Regions from separate parts of the Streptomyces sp. NPDC031100 genome, predicted to be linked through region 2. Evidence: riboswitches for the same ligand, from Rfam matches in the RefSeq annotation. Region 2 holds a riboswitch; each other region holds the start of a gene.
The links. Region 2 has a riboswitch for cyclic di-AMP ahead of ACZ5DS_RS31080 (C40 family peptidase). Riboswitches for the same ligand answer to the same signal wherever they lie in the genome.

Region 1 (5,361 bases), on a different contig from region 2:
CTGCGCGCCAGCCAGATCAACGGGTGCAGCGCGTGCGTGCACGCTCACACGGCGAACCTGCGCAAGGCCGGCGCGAGCGAGGAGCGGATCGCCACGGTCGCCGCCTGGCGCGAGGCGCCCTTCTTCACCGAGGCCGAGCGCGTGGCGCTGCGGCTGACCGAGCGCGTCACCCGGCTCGCGGACCGCTCCGAGGAGTCGGTGCCGGACGAGCTGTGGGACGAGGTGGCCGACCACTTCGACGACAAGCAGCTCTCCGCGCTGATCCTCACGATCTCGCTCACCAACCTGTTCAACCGCATCAACACCACCATCAAGGAGCCCGCGGGCACCACTTGGGGCTGAGGAGCACACAAGTCCGGGAAGATCAGGGCGAGTCGGCGGGGCGCGCGGTCCGTATTCTCTGATCATGGCCGCACCCCCCGCATATGCACTGATCGCCACCGACCTGGACGGGACGCTGCTGCGCGGCGACGACACCGTCTCCGACCGGTCGCTCGCCGCGCTCGAGCGGGTGGCGAGCGCCGGCGCACGGCACCTGGTGGTGACGGGCCGCCCGGCTCCCCGGGTGCGGCCCCTCCTGGACGGCCTCGGGTGTACGGGGCTCGCGGTGTGCGGGCAGGGCGCGCAGGTCTACGACGCCGGCGCCGACCGCCTGCTGTGGTCGGTGCGGCTGGACCGGGAACTGGCCGAGACCGCGCTCGGCAAGATCGAGGCCGAGGTGGGGCAGGTCTACGCGGCCGTGGACCAGGACGGCGTGGACGGGCTCACGCTGATCGAACCGGGATATCTGATGCCGCACCCCACCCTGCCCGCCGTGCGGGTCGGCCGGCGCGACGACCTGTGGTGCGCGCCCATCAGCAAGGTACTGCTGCGCCACCACACGCTGTCCGACGACGAGTTGGCGGCGATCGCCCGCTCGGCCGTGGGCTCGCTGGCGACGGTCACGATGTCCGGTCCGGGGACCGTGGAGCTCCAGCCGTGCGGCGTCACCAAGGCGACGGGGCTGGCGCTGGCGGCCGAGTACCTGGGGATCCCGGCCGAACGGGCCCTCGCCTTCGGGGACATGCCCAACGACATCCCCATGTTCGACTGGGCCGGACGCGGTGTGGCGATGGCCGGCGCCCACCCCGAACTCAAGGCCGTGGCCGATGAGATCACCCTGTCGAACGAGGACGACGGCATCGCCGTCGTCCTCGAAAGACTGTTCCCGACCGACTGACCGGGATATCAGTAGGGCCTGCCGTGGGCGCCGGTCAGTAGGCGCCGAAGACGTTGTCGATCGACCCGTAGCGCGCGGCCGCGTAGTTGCAGGCGGCCGTGATGTTCGCGACCGGGTCGTAGATGTCGAAGGACGTTCCGGCCACGTGGTAGGCGTTGAACGTCGGGTCGATGACCTGGAGGAGGCCCTTGGACGGGATGCCCTTGGCCGCGTTGGAGTCCCAGAGGTTGATGGCCTGCGGGTTGCCCGACGACTCGCGGATGATGTTGCGGTAGATGCCGTTGTACGACCCCGGGATCTTCTTCTCGGCCATGATCGCGAGCGACTCGCGGATCCAGCCGTCGAGGTTGTTCGGGTATCCGGCGAGCGTGGTGGACGGCGTGGTGGCCGTCGGGGTGGCCGCGGAGGCGCTCGTGGCGCCGACGAGCGGAAGGGCGAGTACGGCGGCGCCGGTGCCGATGACGGCGAGCTTGCGGACGAGGCGGGTGCGGCGGGGCTGAGCGGCAGCAGGCATGGGGACGTTCCTCTCCGTCGCCTGCGAGGTGAGCTGTCGGGTTCGGGCGGGGAGGTGCCCGGCCGTGCCTCCGGAAGGAGGCACGGCTTCACCCCTAGCCGTTCCGGTGCGACGCGTGCCGTCCGGTCCGGCGACTTACCTGGGTCCCCCGCTCCTGCCGTACGAATGAGTTCGTCGATGGGTTGGGTCAGGCGCGGCAGGATTCGGCGTTCGCCTGACTGGCCCGGAAGCTATGCGAGAGCACATGTCCGGAACAAGTATCTGATGCACATAAAGAGCCCGTTGACCTTGATCTGCGCCGAATGGGGTGCTTGATCCTTTGCGGTTGCCAACACTCAACTGGCCGATGCGGCAAGGGGAGACGGGTGGTGGCGCGATTGGCCGGATGCAGGGTGCGCGTGACCCAATTCACGAAATGTCAAAGCGTATCAAATCAGACATGAGGGATTAGGTGGATTCAGGGGGTTTTGCTGCTCGTGGCGCAAAAGGAGTACTCGACTCGCCCACCCAGTTCGCGACAAAACGGACGAGACCCTGTTAATGAATAGATGTCCGTCCTTATCAGATGATCAAAAACATACCGGCCGCGATCCGATACCGCCCGGGCTGGACCGGTGGGCGCTATCGGTGATCGAAACAGGACCGGATACGCTGACTTGAGTGATGGCAGCGACCTATCGACAAACCGTGTAATCGCCAACAGACACCAGCAGACAGGAGACCCCTCGTGACCGTCGTCGGGCCGTTCGGGCTGAGCGTGCGGGACCAGGCTCTGGAAGCCGATGTCCAGGCCGGATTGGCGGCTGTCGAGGAAGGCTTGCTCGAAGCCACCAAGAGCGAGGTCCCGTTCATCACGGAGGCCGCGCAGCACCTCGTACGGGCCGGCGGGAAGCGGTTCCGTCCGCTGCTCGTGATGCTCGCGGCGCAGTTCGGCGACCCGTACGCGCCGGGCGTCGTGCCGTCGGCCGTCGTCGTGGAGCTGACCCATCTGGCCACGTTGTACCACGACGACGTCATGGACGAGGCGTCCGTGCGGCGCGGCGTGGACAGCGCCAACACCCGCTGGGGCAACTCGGTCGCGGTCCTCACCGGCGACTTCCTCTTCGCCCGCGCCTCCCAGATCCTCGCCGACCTCGGCCCCGAGGCGGTCCGGGTGCAGGCCCTCGCGTTCGAGCGGCTGGTCACCGGGCAGATCCTGGAGACCGCGGGTCCCTCGGACGGCCGCGATCCGGTCGAGCACTACCTGGACGTGCTCGGCGGCAAGACGGGCTCCCTGGTGGCCGTCTCCTGCCGGTTCGGCGCGATGATGTCCGGCGCCGACGAGACGGTCGTCGACGTGCTCACCCAGTACGGCGAGCGGCTCGGGGTCGCCTTCCAGCTCGCGGACGACGTGCTGGACATCGCCTCCGACTCGCACGAGTCCGGCAAGACCCCGGGGACCGACCTGCGCGAGGGCATCCCGACGCTGCCCGTGCTCCGGCTGCGCGAGCGGGCCGCCCGCCTCGGCCTGGCGGAGGACCTCGCGCTGTGCGAGCTGCTGGACTCCGACCTCAGCGACGACACGCGGCACGCCGAGGCGCTGACCGCGCTGCGCGCGCACCCCGCGCTGGAGCAGGCCCGCCGGGACACCGTCCGGTACGCGGAGGAGGCACGGTCCGCGCTGGCCCCGCTGCCGGAGTGCGACGCCAAGGCGGCGCTGCTCGAACTGTGTGACGCAGTGGTGCACCGGGCCGGCTAGGACCGGCCCCGGTCATCTGTGCACCTGCCTTGAGGGCGGTGTCTCCCGCCCGACCCCTACGGGTCGGGGGAGGTACCGCCCTCTCGTGTCATACCCCAGGCGTACACGGAGTTGGCTCCGTGGGCTGACGCTTCCTCACGGCCGATTTGGTCAGATGGAGACCACGGAAATCACCACTCCTCACCGATTCGGGTGAGAATGGCGGCTCAGGTGGACCAGTGTGGGGGACAGCCGCCGCCGACGACGGAGGTAAGGCACAGATGGCACCGTACGAATCCGACGACGCAGCGGGCGCGGCACAGGGCGAGGACCTGCCCACCGGACGCCGCAAGGCCGCCCGGTACGTGGTCCCGGTTGCGGTGGTGGGGGTGGCGGCGGCCACGATCGGGCTGGTCCCGGCGCTCGCAAACTCCGGTGACCCCGACCTGCCGAAGATCACCGCACAGCAGCTCATCGAGAAGATCGCCAAGTCGGACGTGCAGCAGCTGTCCGGCACCGTGAAGGTCAGCACCGACCTCGGCCTGCCGGACCTCGGCGGCCTGGAGAGCAGCCTGGTGTCCGGGGCGGCCCAGGGCGGCGACGGCTCCTCCGCGGACCCGACGTCCAAGCTCACCGAGCTGGTCTCCGGCACGCACACCCTGCGCATGGCGACCGACGGCCCGGACCGGCAGAAGCTGTCGCTGCTGGAGAGCGGCGCCGAGTACAGCCTCATCCACAACGGCAAGGACGTCTGGGGCTACGACAGCAAGAGCAACGAGGTCTTCCACGGCACCGCCGCCGACTCCGGCAAGGAGCACCGGGCCGAGCCGCCGGCCACGCCGAAGGACTTCGCCGACGAGGCCCTGAAGTCGGTCGACGACACCACGTCCGTGACCGTCGACGGCACCGCGCAGGTCGCCGGCCGCGACGCCTACAAGCTGCTGATCAAGCCCAGGCAGTCCGGCACCACGGTCGGCGCGATCAGCATCGCCGTGGATGCCAGGACGGGCATGCCCCTCAAGTTCACGCTGACCCCGAAGAGCGGCGGCGCCGCCGTCCTCGACGCGGGCTTCACCCAGGTCTCCTTCGCCAAGCCGGCCGCCTCCACCTTCGACTTCACCCCGCCCAAGGGCGCGAAGGTCACCGAGGAGAACGAGGAGAAGGGGGCGAGGTGGGAGAAGCGGGAGCAGTGGGAGAAGCGGGAGTCCAAGGCGCCCGAGCACGCCCCGACGGCCGGCAAGGACTTCGCCCAGGGCATGGACGGGGCCACCGTCCTCGGCAAGGGCTGGACGTCCATCGCCACCTTCGACACCGGCGCCAAGGGCGGCCTGCCGTCCGGCTCCCAGGGCGGTGACCTCGGCGGCTTCCTCGGCTCGCTGGGCGACCAGGTCTCCGGGAAGTTCGGCAAGGGCACGGTCTTCTCCACCCGCCTGGTCAACGCCCTGATCACCGACGACGGCAAGGTGTACGCGGGAGCGGTCACCAAGGACGCGCTGGTGAAGGCGGCGAACGAAGGGAAGTGACCCCTCCGGGGCATCGACGAATCGAGGGAGCCGATGGACGAACCGTCCGCCACGGAGCGGGACTCGGGGGACGCGCCGGCGCACGTCATCGCCACGCGCGGTCTGACCAAGCGCTACCGCGGCGGACAGCTCGCCGTCGACGGTCTCGACCTGACCGTCCCGGCGGGCAGCGTCTTCGGCTTCCTCGGCCCGAACGGCTCCGGCAAGACCACGACCATCCGCATGCTGATGGGCCTGATCGAGCCGACCTCGGGCACGGCCCGCGTCCTGGGCCGCCCCATGCCCCGGGCCACCCGCGCCGTCCTCCCGCAGGTCGGCGCACTGATCGAGGGCCCCGCTCTGTACGGCTTCCTCTCCGGCCGGGACAACCTGCTGCGCTACGACGCCG
Region 2 (5,361 bases):
CGGGAAGCTGATCTTCTCGCGCTGGGAGAGGGCGTCGATCATCGCCTCGGCGCGCTCGCCGATGCCCCGCTTGGGCACGTTGAGGATGCGGCGCAGCGGCACCGAGTCCTCGGGGTTGGCGAGGACACGCAGGTAGGCCAGGACGTCCCGGACCTCCTTGCGCTCGTAGAAGCGGACGCCGCCGACGACCTTGTAGGGCAGGCCGACGCGGATGAAGACTTCTTCGAAGACACGGGACTGGGCGTTGGTGCGGTAGAAGACGGCGACGTCTCCGGCCTTCGCCTCGCCCGCGTCCGTGAGGCGGTCTATCTCGTCGGCGACGAACTGGGCCTCGTCGTGCTCGGTGTCGGCGACGTAGCCGGTGATCCGGGCGCCCTGGCCGGCGTTGGTCCACAGGTTCTTCGGGCGGCGGGACTCGTTGCGCTCGATGACCGCGTTGGCGGCGGACAGGATGGTCTGCGTGGAGCGGTAGTTCTGCTCCAGCAGGATCGTCGTCGCGTTCGGGTAGTCCTCCTCGAACTGGAGGATGTTGCGGATGGTCGCGCCCCGGAAGGCGTAGATCGACTGGTCCGCGTCACCCACCACGCACAGTTCGGCGGGCGGGAGGTCGGCCTCGGTGGGCGGTACGTCCTCATCGTGTTCGCCGGTGCCGACCAGCTCGCGCACCAGCGCGTACTGGGCGTGGTTGGTGTCCTGGTACTCGTCCACCAGGACGTGCCGGAAGCGGCGGCGGTAGTGCTCGGCGACGTCCGGGAAGGCGCGCAGCAGGTTGACCGTCGTCATGATCAGGTCGTCGAAGTCGAGCGCGTTGGCCTCGCGCAGCCGCGACTGGTAGAGCGCGTAGGCCTGGGCGAGGGTCTTCTCGAAGCCGTCGGCGGCCTGGGCGGCGAAGTCCTCCTCGTCGATCAGCTCGTTCTTGAGGTTGCTGATCTTGGCGCTGAAGGACTTGGGCGGGAAGCGCTTGGGGTCGAGGTCCAGGTCGCGGCAGACCAGGGCCATCAGGCGCTTGCTGTCGGCGGCGTCGTAGATGGAGAACGAGGAGGTGAAGCCGAGCTTCTTCGACTCGCGCCGCAGGATCCGTACGCACGCGCTGTGGAAGGTCATCACCCACATCGCGTTCGCGCGCGGGCCGACGAGCTGCTCGACGCGCTCCTTCATCTCGCCCGCGGCCTTGTTGGTGAAGGTGATCGCGAGGATCTGGCCCGGGTGCGCGTTCCGCTCGGCCAGGAGGTGGGCGATGCGGTGGGTGAGCACGCGGGTCTTGCCGGAGCCGGCGCCGGCCACGATGAGCAGCGGTGAGCCGGCGTGGACGACCGCCGCGCGCTGGTTCTCGTTCAGCCCCTCCAGGAGCGCTGCCGCGTCGATCGCGGGGCGGGGGGCGCCGTCGCGGTAGTACGCGTCCCGGTCCGGCGGCGCGTCGAACTTCCCGCCGAACAGATCGTCCGGAAGCGGCTCCGGAGCGTGATCGTCCTCGGGCGGCGGCGGGGGTTCCTCCTCGTGCCCGCGAGGGGCCTGGAGGTCCGCCAGGAAGCTGTCGTCAAAGAGGCTGCTCATCGCTCTCCGAGTCTAGGGCGCCGCACCGACAACCGGTCGCCGTCCCGGGAACACGGCCCCGCGGGCGCCCGCAATCGGACACAGCACGGGGAGTCGATCAGCGCGCCGCTCCAGGTCGATCGGGCCCTCACGCTGCGGAAGCGCCTTGTCACGCCCGTATGAAAACGGCCTCAGGTCACGGAAATGTATCGGACATATGGCACACCAACCTTCACAGGAGTCACACGAGTTGGCTAGGTTGCCGTCAGGCCGCACGACCCCCTTCCGGCGAACGTCGCCGAGCGCCGCGGCCTCCGCCGAGTCCGGTGCGCCCTTATCTGGCAGCCGGAGCCGGGGACCCACCGATCCTGGGGTGAATCGGCCGACTCCCGCCCGGGACGACGCCGTAGGGCAACCCTTCCGAACCACCCGCCCGAACCCGACAGCTAACCCGGTAGGCGGCACATTGGAAGGAGTCGCCTCCTTTGGCGTCGCACCGCAAGCCGCGCCCCGGCACCACCCTCGGACCGGGCCTGCGCACGCCCGCCCTCGCCACCGCCGCCTTCACCTCCGTGGCCGTGCTGTCCCAGACGGCCGAGGCCGCCCCCGTCCACGACGGCAGGCCGAGCGTGGAGGAGATCGAGAAGAAGATCGACGAGCTGTACCGCCGGGCGGACTCGGCGACCGAGCGGTCCGAGGAGGCCACGGAGCGGGCCGGGCGGCAGCAGGGGCGGCTGGAAGCCCTGCGCGCGAAGACCCTGCTGGCGGACGCACAGCGGGAGGAGACGGAGCGTGCGCCGGGCTACTTCGACCAGAACCGGCTGATGGACCGGCTGGCCTCGACCGTGAAGAAGCGGCAGCAGACCGCCAGGGGCGTGGAGGCGCCGGCCGACAGGACCATGGATGCGGCGGCCGCCACGGGCGTGGAGGCTCCGGCTCTCTGGAGCCCGCAAGCGCCGGCCGAGACCCCGGCCCCGTCGCCGCGTGACCCGAAGAGCGCCAAGGCCGTCGTCCAGAAGAAGCTCGCCTCCGCCCGCGAGCTGCTGTCCCGGCTGACGGCCGGGGAGCAGGCACGGCCGACCGCGCCGAAGCACCGGAAGCCTGCGGAGGCCGACCCGCGGTCGTACGGGTCCTCCGGCGCGCAGGCCACCAAGGCCGAGAAGGCGATCTCCTTCGCCCGCGCCCAGATCGGCAAGCCGTACGTGAACGGGGCCAGCGGCCCCGGCTCCTACGACTGCTCCGGCCTCACCCAGGCCGCCTGGAAGGCCGCCGGTGTCACCCTCCCGCGCGCCGCGCGCGACCAGGCCGACGCGGGCACCCCGGTCGCCCTCGCCGACGCACACCCTGGTGACCTGGTCTTCTTCCACGAGGACCGCAGCCATGTCGGCCTCTGCACGGGCAACGGGATGATGATCCACGCCCCGCAGCCCGGTGCGTACATCCGCGAGGAGTCCGTCTTCCACGGGGGCGAATCGATCATTCACAGCGTGGTGCGCCCGGCCTGACCGTCGTCTTTTCGAGCCCCACGCGCGCGTGCCCTCCTCGCCGGGCCCGCGAGGCTCCTTAGCATCGGGCGCATGCCCGGCATCTCAGGTCTGCGTGCGTGGTGGGCGGAGCGTCCGCCGGCGGCGGGGGCCGCCGTCATGGCGACCGGCATCGTCTCGGTGGGCCTGCATCTGACGGGCGCCGAGACGCTGTCCCGGGTCTTCCTGTGGCTGGCCTGCGTGGCCTGGGTGGCGCTGGCCGTCGACTTCCTCGTACGGCTGCTGGTGCGGCGGCAGCGGTGGGTGGCCGAGGCGGAGAGTCCGGGCGCGCTCACCGCCGTCGCCGCCACGGCGGTGCTCGGCACCCGGTTCTCGGCGCTCGGCCGGCAGACGCCGGCCGAGGGTTGCTGGCGGTGGCGGTGGTGCTGTGGCCGGTGCTGCTGGTCCTCGTCGTACGGCACTGGACGCGGCGCATGCCAGGAGCGGTGTTCCTGTGTTGTGTGGCCACACAGGGGCCGGCGGTGCTGGCGGCCACGCTGGCCGCGGCCGAGACGACGGCATGGCTCGCGCGTGCCGCGCTGGTGCTGTTCTGGCTGGGCCTGGTGCTCTACGTCCTCGCCCTGCAGCACTTCGATCGGCGGCAGGTGTTCGAGGGGGCCGGGGACCAGTGGATCGCGGGCGGGGCGCTCGCCATCTCGGCGCTGGCCGGGGCGAAGCTGCTCGCCGCGGACAGTGCGCGGCTGTACCTGTGGAACGACGACGACCGGGGTGTGCTGCGCAACGTGACGGTCGCACTGCTCATCCTGGATCTGGCCGTGTACGTGGTCCTGCTGGCCGCCGAGGCGGCCCGGCCGCGGCTGCGTTACGACACGCGGCGGTGGGCGACGGTGTTCCCGATGGGGATGACCGGGGCGGCCACGCTGTCGGTCGCGGCCGCGGTGGGCATCGGGTGGTTGAACGGGCCGGGGCGGGTGCTGGTGTGGATGGCGCTGGCGGTGTGGCTGGCGGTCGCGGCCGGCGCGGCCCTCGCAGCCCGTGCCGAGATCGGCGGGGGGCGCTGAGGCTCAGGTCCACAGCACGGCGATGAAGATGTTCGCCGTGGTCAGCAGGCCGACCAGTCCGAAGACGCCCTTGTCCACCTTCTCCTCGTCGCGCTTGACGTAGACCAGCCCGAGGATCACGATCAGCAGGGCCAGCTTCAGACCGATCTTGATGGTGTTGACGTGGTGGTCGTCGGCCTGGTTGAGGCCCACCAGGACCACGCCGGTGACCAGCATGGTCAGCGCTCCGTGCAGCATCCCGGGGACGAAACGGGCCGTGCCCTGGCCCATCGCCTTCATCTGGGTGAGGAAACCACCGAGCAGCGCGGCGATGCCGACGATGTGCAGGCCGACGAAAAGGTGGATGAGTACGTCCATGGGTCCGGAGCCTAATGAAGGGCGCTCGAGGCTCCTTCCACCGGGCCCGCCCCCGGATCCGTGGACCTTGCATATATGCGCCCCATAGCACCACTCGACTCGTGCGAGTCCCGGATTGCGCGCATCGGTCACCACGCTGTGCGAAGGCGACGCCTCCGGCCCGGAAACCCGGTCACATACGGTCGCGTCCCGATCTGTCGAAACCAGTTCCGCACTCCGTGTTACCTCCCTGTCACGGACGGGCATAGCGTCCTCCCCCAGGTGACCGGCACCCCACCGCCGCCCGGGCCAGGGGCGGCCGCCGGCCACCACCGCCGAGAAAGGTCCGGCGGCGGCCCGTTCCCCCTGTGTGGACCGCCGCCGGACGCATCGACCGCTCGCTCGGTCGGCACGAGTCCCACGGAAGGACGTGACGGTCCAGGTGGCAGCGCACCGCAAGCCCCGACAGCGCTCGCTCGGGGGCAGCACGGCCCGCACGGTCTTCACCCTCGCCGTGGCGGGCGCGGCCACCGGGGCGGCCTTCGAGGGAACGGGCAACGCCGAGCCGCAGCTGACCCCGGCACAGGTGAAGGCCAAGGTGGACAAGCTCTACCAGGAGGCGGAGGCCGCCACCGAGACGTACAACGGGGCGAAGGAGAAGGCGGACACCGCCCAGCGGCGGCTGAACTCGCTGCGCGACGAGACCGCCCGCAAGCAGCAGAAGCTCAACGCTGCGCGGGAAGCGCTGGGTTCGCTGGCCGCGGCACAGTACCGGGAGGGCGAGATCGACCCCGCCTGGCAGCTGGCGCTGTCCAAGGACCCCGACCGGTACCTGGACGGGGCCGCGTTCGCGGAGCGGGCCGGCGAGCGGCAGGCCGAGGCTGTGGGGCGGGTACGCGAACAGCTGCGGGAGATCGAGCAGTTGCGCGGCGCCGCCCGCATCGAGG
Region 3 (5,361 bases), on a different contig from region 2:
TCAGTTGCGATGTGGAGACCTATTGCCTCGGCCAGGCGGCCTCGGCCGCCGCGGTACTGCTCGCGGCCGGGACGCCGGGCAGGCGGTTCATCCTGCCCGGCGCGCGTGTTGTGCTGCGGCAGCCCTCGCTGCCGGAGCCGGCGCAGGGGCAGCCGAGCGACCTCCTCATCCAGGCCGAGGAGTTGACCCGGATGCGCACGCTGATGGAGGAGATGCTCGTCCGGCACACCGGGCGCGACGCCGGGCAGGTCGCCCGGGACCTGGAGCGGGACCTGGTGCTGGACGCGCCGGGCGCACTGGCGTACGGCCTGGTGGACGGCGTCCTTCCGAGCCGTAGGGCTACCCCCGGCACGTACGCGGGGTGAGGAGTCGGTGCTGCCACCCGAGCTTCCTCCGCTGCCCGCACTGACCTGTGCCGAGGGCGAGTTGATCGACCGTTACCTGGAGGCGGTCGACCTGCTGGGCCGGATCAACCCGGCGCAGACCGGGGACACCTATCGTGGGCTGCGCGCGGCGCAGGCCCTGGTGCGCAAGGCGGCCGAACTGCGCGACGCGCTCGCCCTCATGCACCGACGGGGCGAATCGGAGCTGCACGGGGACACGCTGGCACGGGCGTTGAGGGTGCTCGACGGAGAGCGCCGCACTGCTCGCGTCGTGCTCCCGCCGGACTGCGTCGGCTGATCCGGACGCGCGTCCGGCCCGGCGGGGCCCGCATGTCGACGTGCCGTCCGAGCCGGACGGGAAACCGCACGAATGGCCTACCCCCGGCCGACGTATCTTCAGATTTCTTTCGAGGCCTCCCGACTTGCGCAGCACACGGGTTCCGGGCTCTCCGCAGACCTGCTCCACCGCAGGTCGGGGGCTACGTACGGGATCTGACGGCGACTCGAACAGAGCAGTGTCCACCCGAACGGGCGAGTGGTGAGTAACGCCACAAACTCCCGATTCCGTTGGGATTTTCCGACCGCTGTGAGTCAAGATCCGTGTCTGACGACAAGCCCCCGCCACAACGGCGGGGCGGTCCGGGCGGACGCCGAATCCTGCCGCCGCCCGGATGACCGGTCGACAGGAGTGGATCGGCAGGAGTGGAGGACCCAAGCAAGACGGGTCGCCGGGACGGACGTTCGTCGCAGACGGGCGGTCGTGCCGAGCAGCCCTTGGGGTGAAGCCGCGGCAACGCGGCCGGGCAACTTCGCCAGCCCGAATCCGACAGGTCATCCTTCACAGGCGGCTGACGAAGGGTTGCGCATGACTGCGCTCAATCGTGTCCCGTCGCTCATGGCCCGGGCCGGTACGGCCTCGGCTCTCACCCTTGCCGCCGTGGGCGGCTCGATCGCGGTCCCGGGCCTCGCCAACGAGGCCTCGGCCGCCACTCTGGCGACGAAAGCACTCCAGATCGCGGCCTCCAAGAAGGGCGCCCCGTACGCGTGGGGGGCCACCGGGCCGCGCAGGTTCGACTGCTCGGGGCTGACGCTCTACTCGTTCAAGAAGGCGGGCAAGAAGCTGCCGCGTACGGCCGCCCAGCAGTACAACAAGACGCACCACATCTCGGCCAGGAACCGCAAGGCCGGCGACCTGGTGTTCTTCCACTCGGGTTCCAGCGTCTACCACGTCGGCATCTACGCCGGTAAGGGCAAGATCTGGCACGCCCCGAAGACCGGGTCCGTGGTGCGGCTGGAGAAGATCTGGAGCAGGAGCGTCTGGTACGGCCGGGTCAGCTGACACCGGTTCAGAGCCTGTCTCTGAACCCCCGCCTGCGCCCCGACGGGGGTTCAGAGACAGGCTCTCAGGTCAGGAGCGGCTCCAGCAGCAGGGCCGCTCCGAGCGCCGTCAGCGCCACCCCGGTGCCCGTCTGCAGCATGCGGGCGGCCCGGGGCCGGCGCAGCCACCGGCCGAGCCGGTCCACCAGCAGGGCGACCACCTGGAACCACGCCAGCGCCAGCGCGCAGACGATCAGCGCGAGCAGCAGCGTCCTGGGCAGAGCGGAACCGCCGGACGGCACGAACTGGGGCAGCAGGCTGAGGAAGGTCAGCGAGGCCTTCGGGTTGAGGACGTTGGTGACGAAGCCCTGCCGGAGCGGGTGCCCGGCCGACGGCGCCGTCTCGTCGGTACCGGCGGCGGGCCGCCGCAGCGACCACAGGGTCCGCACACCGAGCTGCAGCACATAGGCGCCGCCCAGCAGTTGCAGCGCGCGGAAGAGCGCGGGTACGGCGACCAGCACGGCCGCGACCCCGGCCACCGCAAGTGTGGTGTGCACCAGCAGGCCGCCCGCGATACCCAGTCCGCAGACCGCGCCGGCCCGGCGGGAGACCAGGGCGTTGCGTACGACCACCGTGAAGTCGGCGCCCGGCATGGCGACGAGTCCGGCGGCGATCCCGGTGAAGGCGATGAGCTGTCCGTCCATGGGGCCAGCGTGCCTGCAGAGAGCCTTCAGCAGGTATTTCGAATCAGAAAGGCGAGCCTTAAGCAGTGCTTTAGGCTGGCACCATGTACGACCCCACCCGGCTGGCCGCGCTGGTCGCCGTAGCGGAGGCGGGCTCCATCACGCGGGCCGCCGACCAGCTCGGCTACACGCCGCCCGCCCTCTCCCAGCAGCTGGCGAAGCTGGAGCGGGAGGCGGGCACGACGCTGCTGGTACGGCATCACCGCGGGGCCCGGCTGACCGAGGCGGGCCAGGTGCTGGTGACGCGGGCCTGGGGGTACCTCCCACGCCTTTAAGGCAGTGGGGGAGGGTGCTGGACGAGCTGGAGCAGGCCCGGCACGAACTGGCGCGGCTGACCGGTCTGTCGGGCGGAGTGCTGCGGCTCGGCACCTTCCCGACCGCAGGCGTCCATCTGCTGCCGCCGGCGCTGAGCGCATTCCGCCGGGCGCATCCGGATGTCGAGCTGTCGGTCGCCGACTACGACCCGCCGGCCGGGGTCCTCGCGGTGGCGGCCGGTGAGGTGGACCTGGCGCTGACCCACGCCTATCACCCGGGCGAGGCCGCCCCGGTGCCGGCCTCGGTCGCGCTGGAGCCGGTCCTGGTGGAGGAACTGGTGCTGGTGACGGCCCCGGGGCACGCCCTGAGCAGTGCCTCGTCGCGGCTGCCGCTGGAGCAGCTGGCCGGGCAGCCGCTGATCAGCATGGCGCCGCATCATCCGGCGCGGCGGGAGGTGGAGGCGCTGCTCGCCGAGGCGGGCGCCACCGCTGCGCTCCTGGTGCCGACCCCCGGGTACGCCGTGGTGTGCGCGCTGGTCAGCGCCGGGCTCGGGGTGGCTGTCGTACCGGAGATGGTGGCGTGGACCGCGGTCACTCCGGTCGGGGTGCGGCCGCTGGAGGCGGGGCGTCTGAGCCGCACGATCTCGGTCGCCTACCGGGCCGACGAGGTCGCTCCGGCGGCGGAGGCCTTCCGGGCCCTGCTGCACGGCGCGTTCGGCCGCGCCCAGCAGACACCGCTGCGTCAGCGCCCGTCCCTGTAGTCCGTCGCCCGGCCGGGTGGGCTTGGCTACGCTGCCTCGATGGCGAAGAAGACCGCGTCGGAGCCGTGCACGTGCCTGACGGGGACACGGCGTCCAGGGAGGCGGGTCAGGGCTCCTGGCCCGCCGGGATCGGTTCGGCCGGGATGGTCCAGGGGAGTTCGATGGAGACCGTCTTGCCGCCTTCGCGGGTGGGGCGGATGCGGAGCCTGCCGCCGCACTCGGCGGTGAGCCAGCGGATGATGACCAGGCCGCGGCCGTTGTCCTGCTGGACGGCCGCGGGCAGTCTCTTCGGAAAGCGCGGATGGCTGTCCGTGACGCCGATGCGCAGGTGTTCGTCATGGTGCAGCGCGATGTCGACCGTGAACGTGGGTGACTGCCCGAAGGTGTGCTGTACGGCGTTGGTGGCGAGTTCGGAGACGATCAGCCGTACGGTGTCGGCCACTTCGGTGTCCGACGGCAGGCCCCACTCCGCAAGGGTTCCCACCACGTAGGAGCGAGCGGCGGAGACCGAGGCGGGATCGCTCGGCAGAGTGACGGATGCTTCCAAATGGTCTGCCATGGCGACGTCGTCCCTTTCCCACGGGACCGCAGTCCGACGAGGAGCGGATGGTTCGAGTACGGTCCCGGACTGGTGCATTCGCCGCCAGACTGCCATCACCGGGCCGGTCAGGGGAGCGATCCACCGAGATATGCATATATCTGTCGCTCAAAGCGGTGAACTCTGCGACGCGAGACCGTATTTGGGCGGCCTGGAAGGAGTAGGGAGTACCCATGCAGAACGGTCCCGCGGTGCGGCGCCGCAAACTGGGCGCCGAACTGCGCGCGCTGCGTACCGATTCGGGGCTCACGAGCGGTGAGGCGGCCCGTCTCGTGGGCTGGCACCAGTCGAAGGTCAGCCGCATCGAGACCGGCGCCAGTGGGGTGAAACCGGCCGATGTACGGTTACTCCTCGACGCCTACGGGGTGCGCGACGGCCAACTGCGTGAGTTGCTGCTGATGTTGGCGGGGTCCGAGGAGGCCGGCGGACGCAGCCGGTGGTGGCACGCCTATCGCGGAATCCTGCCGCCCACCTACCGGGATTTCATCAGCCTGGAGTCACAGGCCAGCGGGATGCGCACCCTGGAGACCACCGTGATCCCCGGGCTGCTGCAGACGCCCGAGTACGCCCGCGCCGTGACCCGGGCGGCCGTGGAGGGGGTGGACGAGGAGCGCCTGGACGCGCTGGTGGAGGTGCGGCTGGCCAGGCAGGACGTGCTGCGCTCCGACCCGCCGCTGGAGCTGAGCGCGGTACTGGACGAGGCGGTGCTGCGGCGCGAGATCGGCGGGCCCGAGGTGATGGCGCGGCAGCTGGAGCGACTGATCGAGGCCGCCCGTCTGCCCCAAGTCCGCCTCCAGGTACTGCCGTTCGCCACGGGGGCGCATGTCGGCCTCACCGGGCCTTTCGTTATCTTCTCATTTCCGAGCACTTCTGATCTGGATGTGGTTGTTCTCGACCAGTTGACGAGTAGCCTCTACCTGGAACGGAAAGAAGACCTCAAGGCTTACCTGGAGGCCTTCAACACCCTTCAGAGCCACGCCCTTTCCCCGGAGGACTCGGTGGATTTCATCGCCGGGATAGGTGACGGCGCATAAGGAGGCACCATGTCAGCACTGCCTCGGAACGTCCCTGTCAGTACCGATCTGCACGACGTGCCATGGCTGCGCAGCAGCTACAGCACGGGAGCCAACAACTGCGTGGAGACGGCCCGGCCGCGCTCCGGCCCCTGGGCCGGAGCGCTCGCCGTGCGCGACTCCAAGACGCCGGCCGGACCCGCACTGCTCTTCTCCCCCGAGAGCTGGGCGGGCTTCGTGACCGCGCTGCGGTGATCCCCTTCCGACCCGACCCGACCGATCCCTACTGATC

Region 1: another riboswitch for cyclic di-AMP. It lies ahead of ACZ5DS_RS35900 (transglycosylase SLT domain-containing protein); the one in region 2 lies ahead of ACZ5DS_RS31080 (C40 family peptidase).
Region 3: another riboswitch for cyclic di-AMP. It lies ahead of ACZ5DS_RS32545 (C40 family peptidase); the one in region 2 lies ahead of ACZ5DS_RS31080 (C40 family peptidase).

What each region holds. Positions count from the first base shown of each region.
Region 1 is NZ_JBVIGN010000016.1:140,162-145,522, forward strand. Features, by position in the region: gene ACZ5DS_RS35890 (carboxymuconolactone decarboxylase family protein) at 1-342, shown strand, start outside; gene ACZ5DS_RS35895 (HAD family hydrolase) at 407-1,219, shown strand; gene ACZ5DS_RS35900 (transglycosylase SLT domain-containing protein) at 1,254-1,733, opposite strand; cyclic di-AMP (ydaO/yuaA leader) riboswitch at 1,737-1,920, opposite strand; gene ACZ5DS_RS35905 (polyprenyl synthetase family protein) at 2,461-3,471, shown strand; gene ACZ5DS_RS35910 (LolA family protein) at 3,732-4,973, shown strand; gene ACZ5DS_RS35915 (ABC transporter ATP-binding protein) at 5,007-5,361, shown strand, end outside.
Region 2 is NZ_JBVIGN010000012.1:233,472-238,832, forward strand. Features, by position in the region: gene pcrA (DNA helicase PcrA) at 1-1,554, opposite strand, end outside; cyclic di-AMP (ydaO/yuaA leader) riboswitch at 1,853-2,010, shown strand; gene ACZ5DS_RS31080 (C40 family peptidase) at 2,019-3,038, shown strand; partial or broken gene ACZ5DS_RS31085 (tellurite resistance/C4-dicarboxylate transporter family protein) at 3,111-4,104, shown strand; gene ACZ5DS_RS31090 (hypothetical protein) at 4,082-4,435, opposite strand; gene ACZ5DS_RS31095 (C40 family peptidase) at 4,857-5,361, shown strand, end outside.
Region 3 is NZ_JBVIGN010000013.1:193,761-199,121, reverse strand. Features, by position in the region: gene ACZ5DS_RS32555 (ATP-dependent Clp protease proteolytic subunit) at 1-365, shown strand, start outside; gene ACZ5DS_RS32550 (hypothetical protein) at 373-681, shown strand; cyclic di-AMP (ydaO/yuaA leader) riboswitch at 1,022-1,245, shown strand; gene ACZ5DS_RS32545 (C40 family peptidase) at 1,249-1,722, shown strand; gene ACZ5DS_RS32540 (LysE family translocator) at 1,787-2,404, opposite strand; partial or broken gene ACZ5DS_RS32535 (LysR family transcriptional regulator) at 2,488-3,458, shown strand; gene ACZ5DS_RS32530 (ATP-binding protein) at 3,565-4,017, opposite strand; gene ACZ5DS_RS32525 (helix-turn-helix domain-containing protein) at 4,230-5,090, shown strand; gene ACZ5DS_RS32520 (DUF397 domain-containing protein) at 5,100-5,324, shown strand.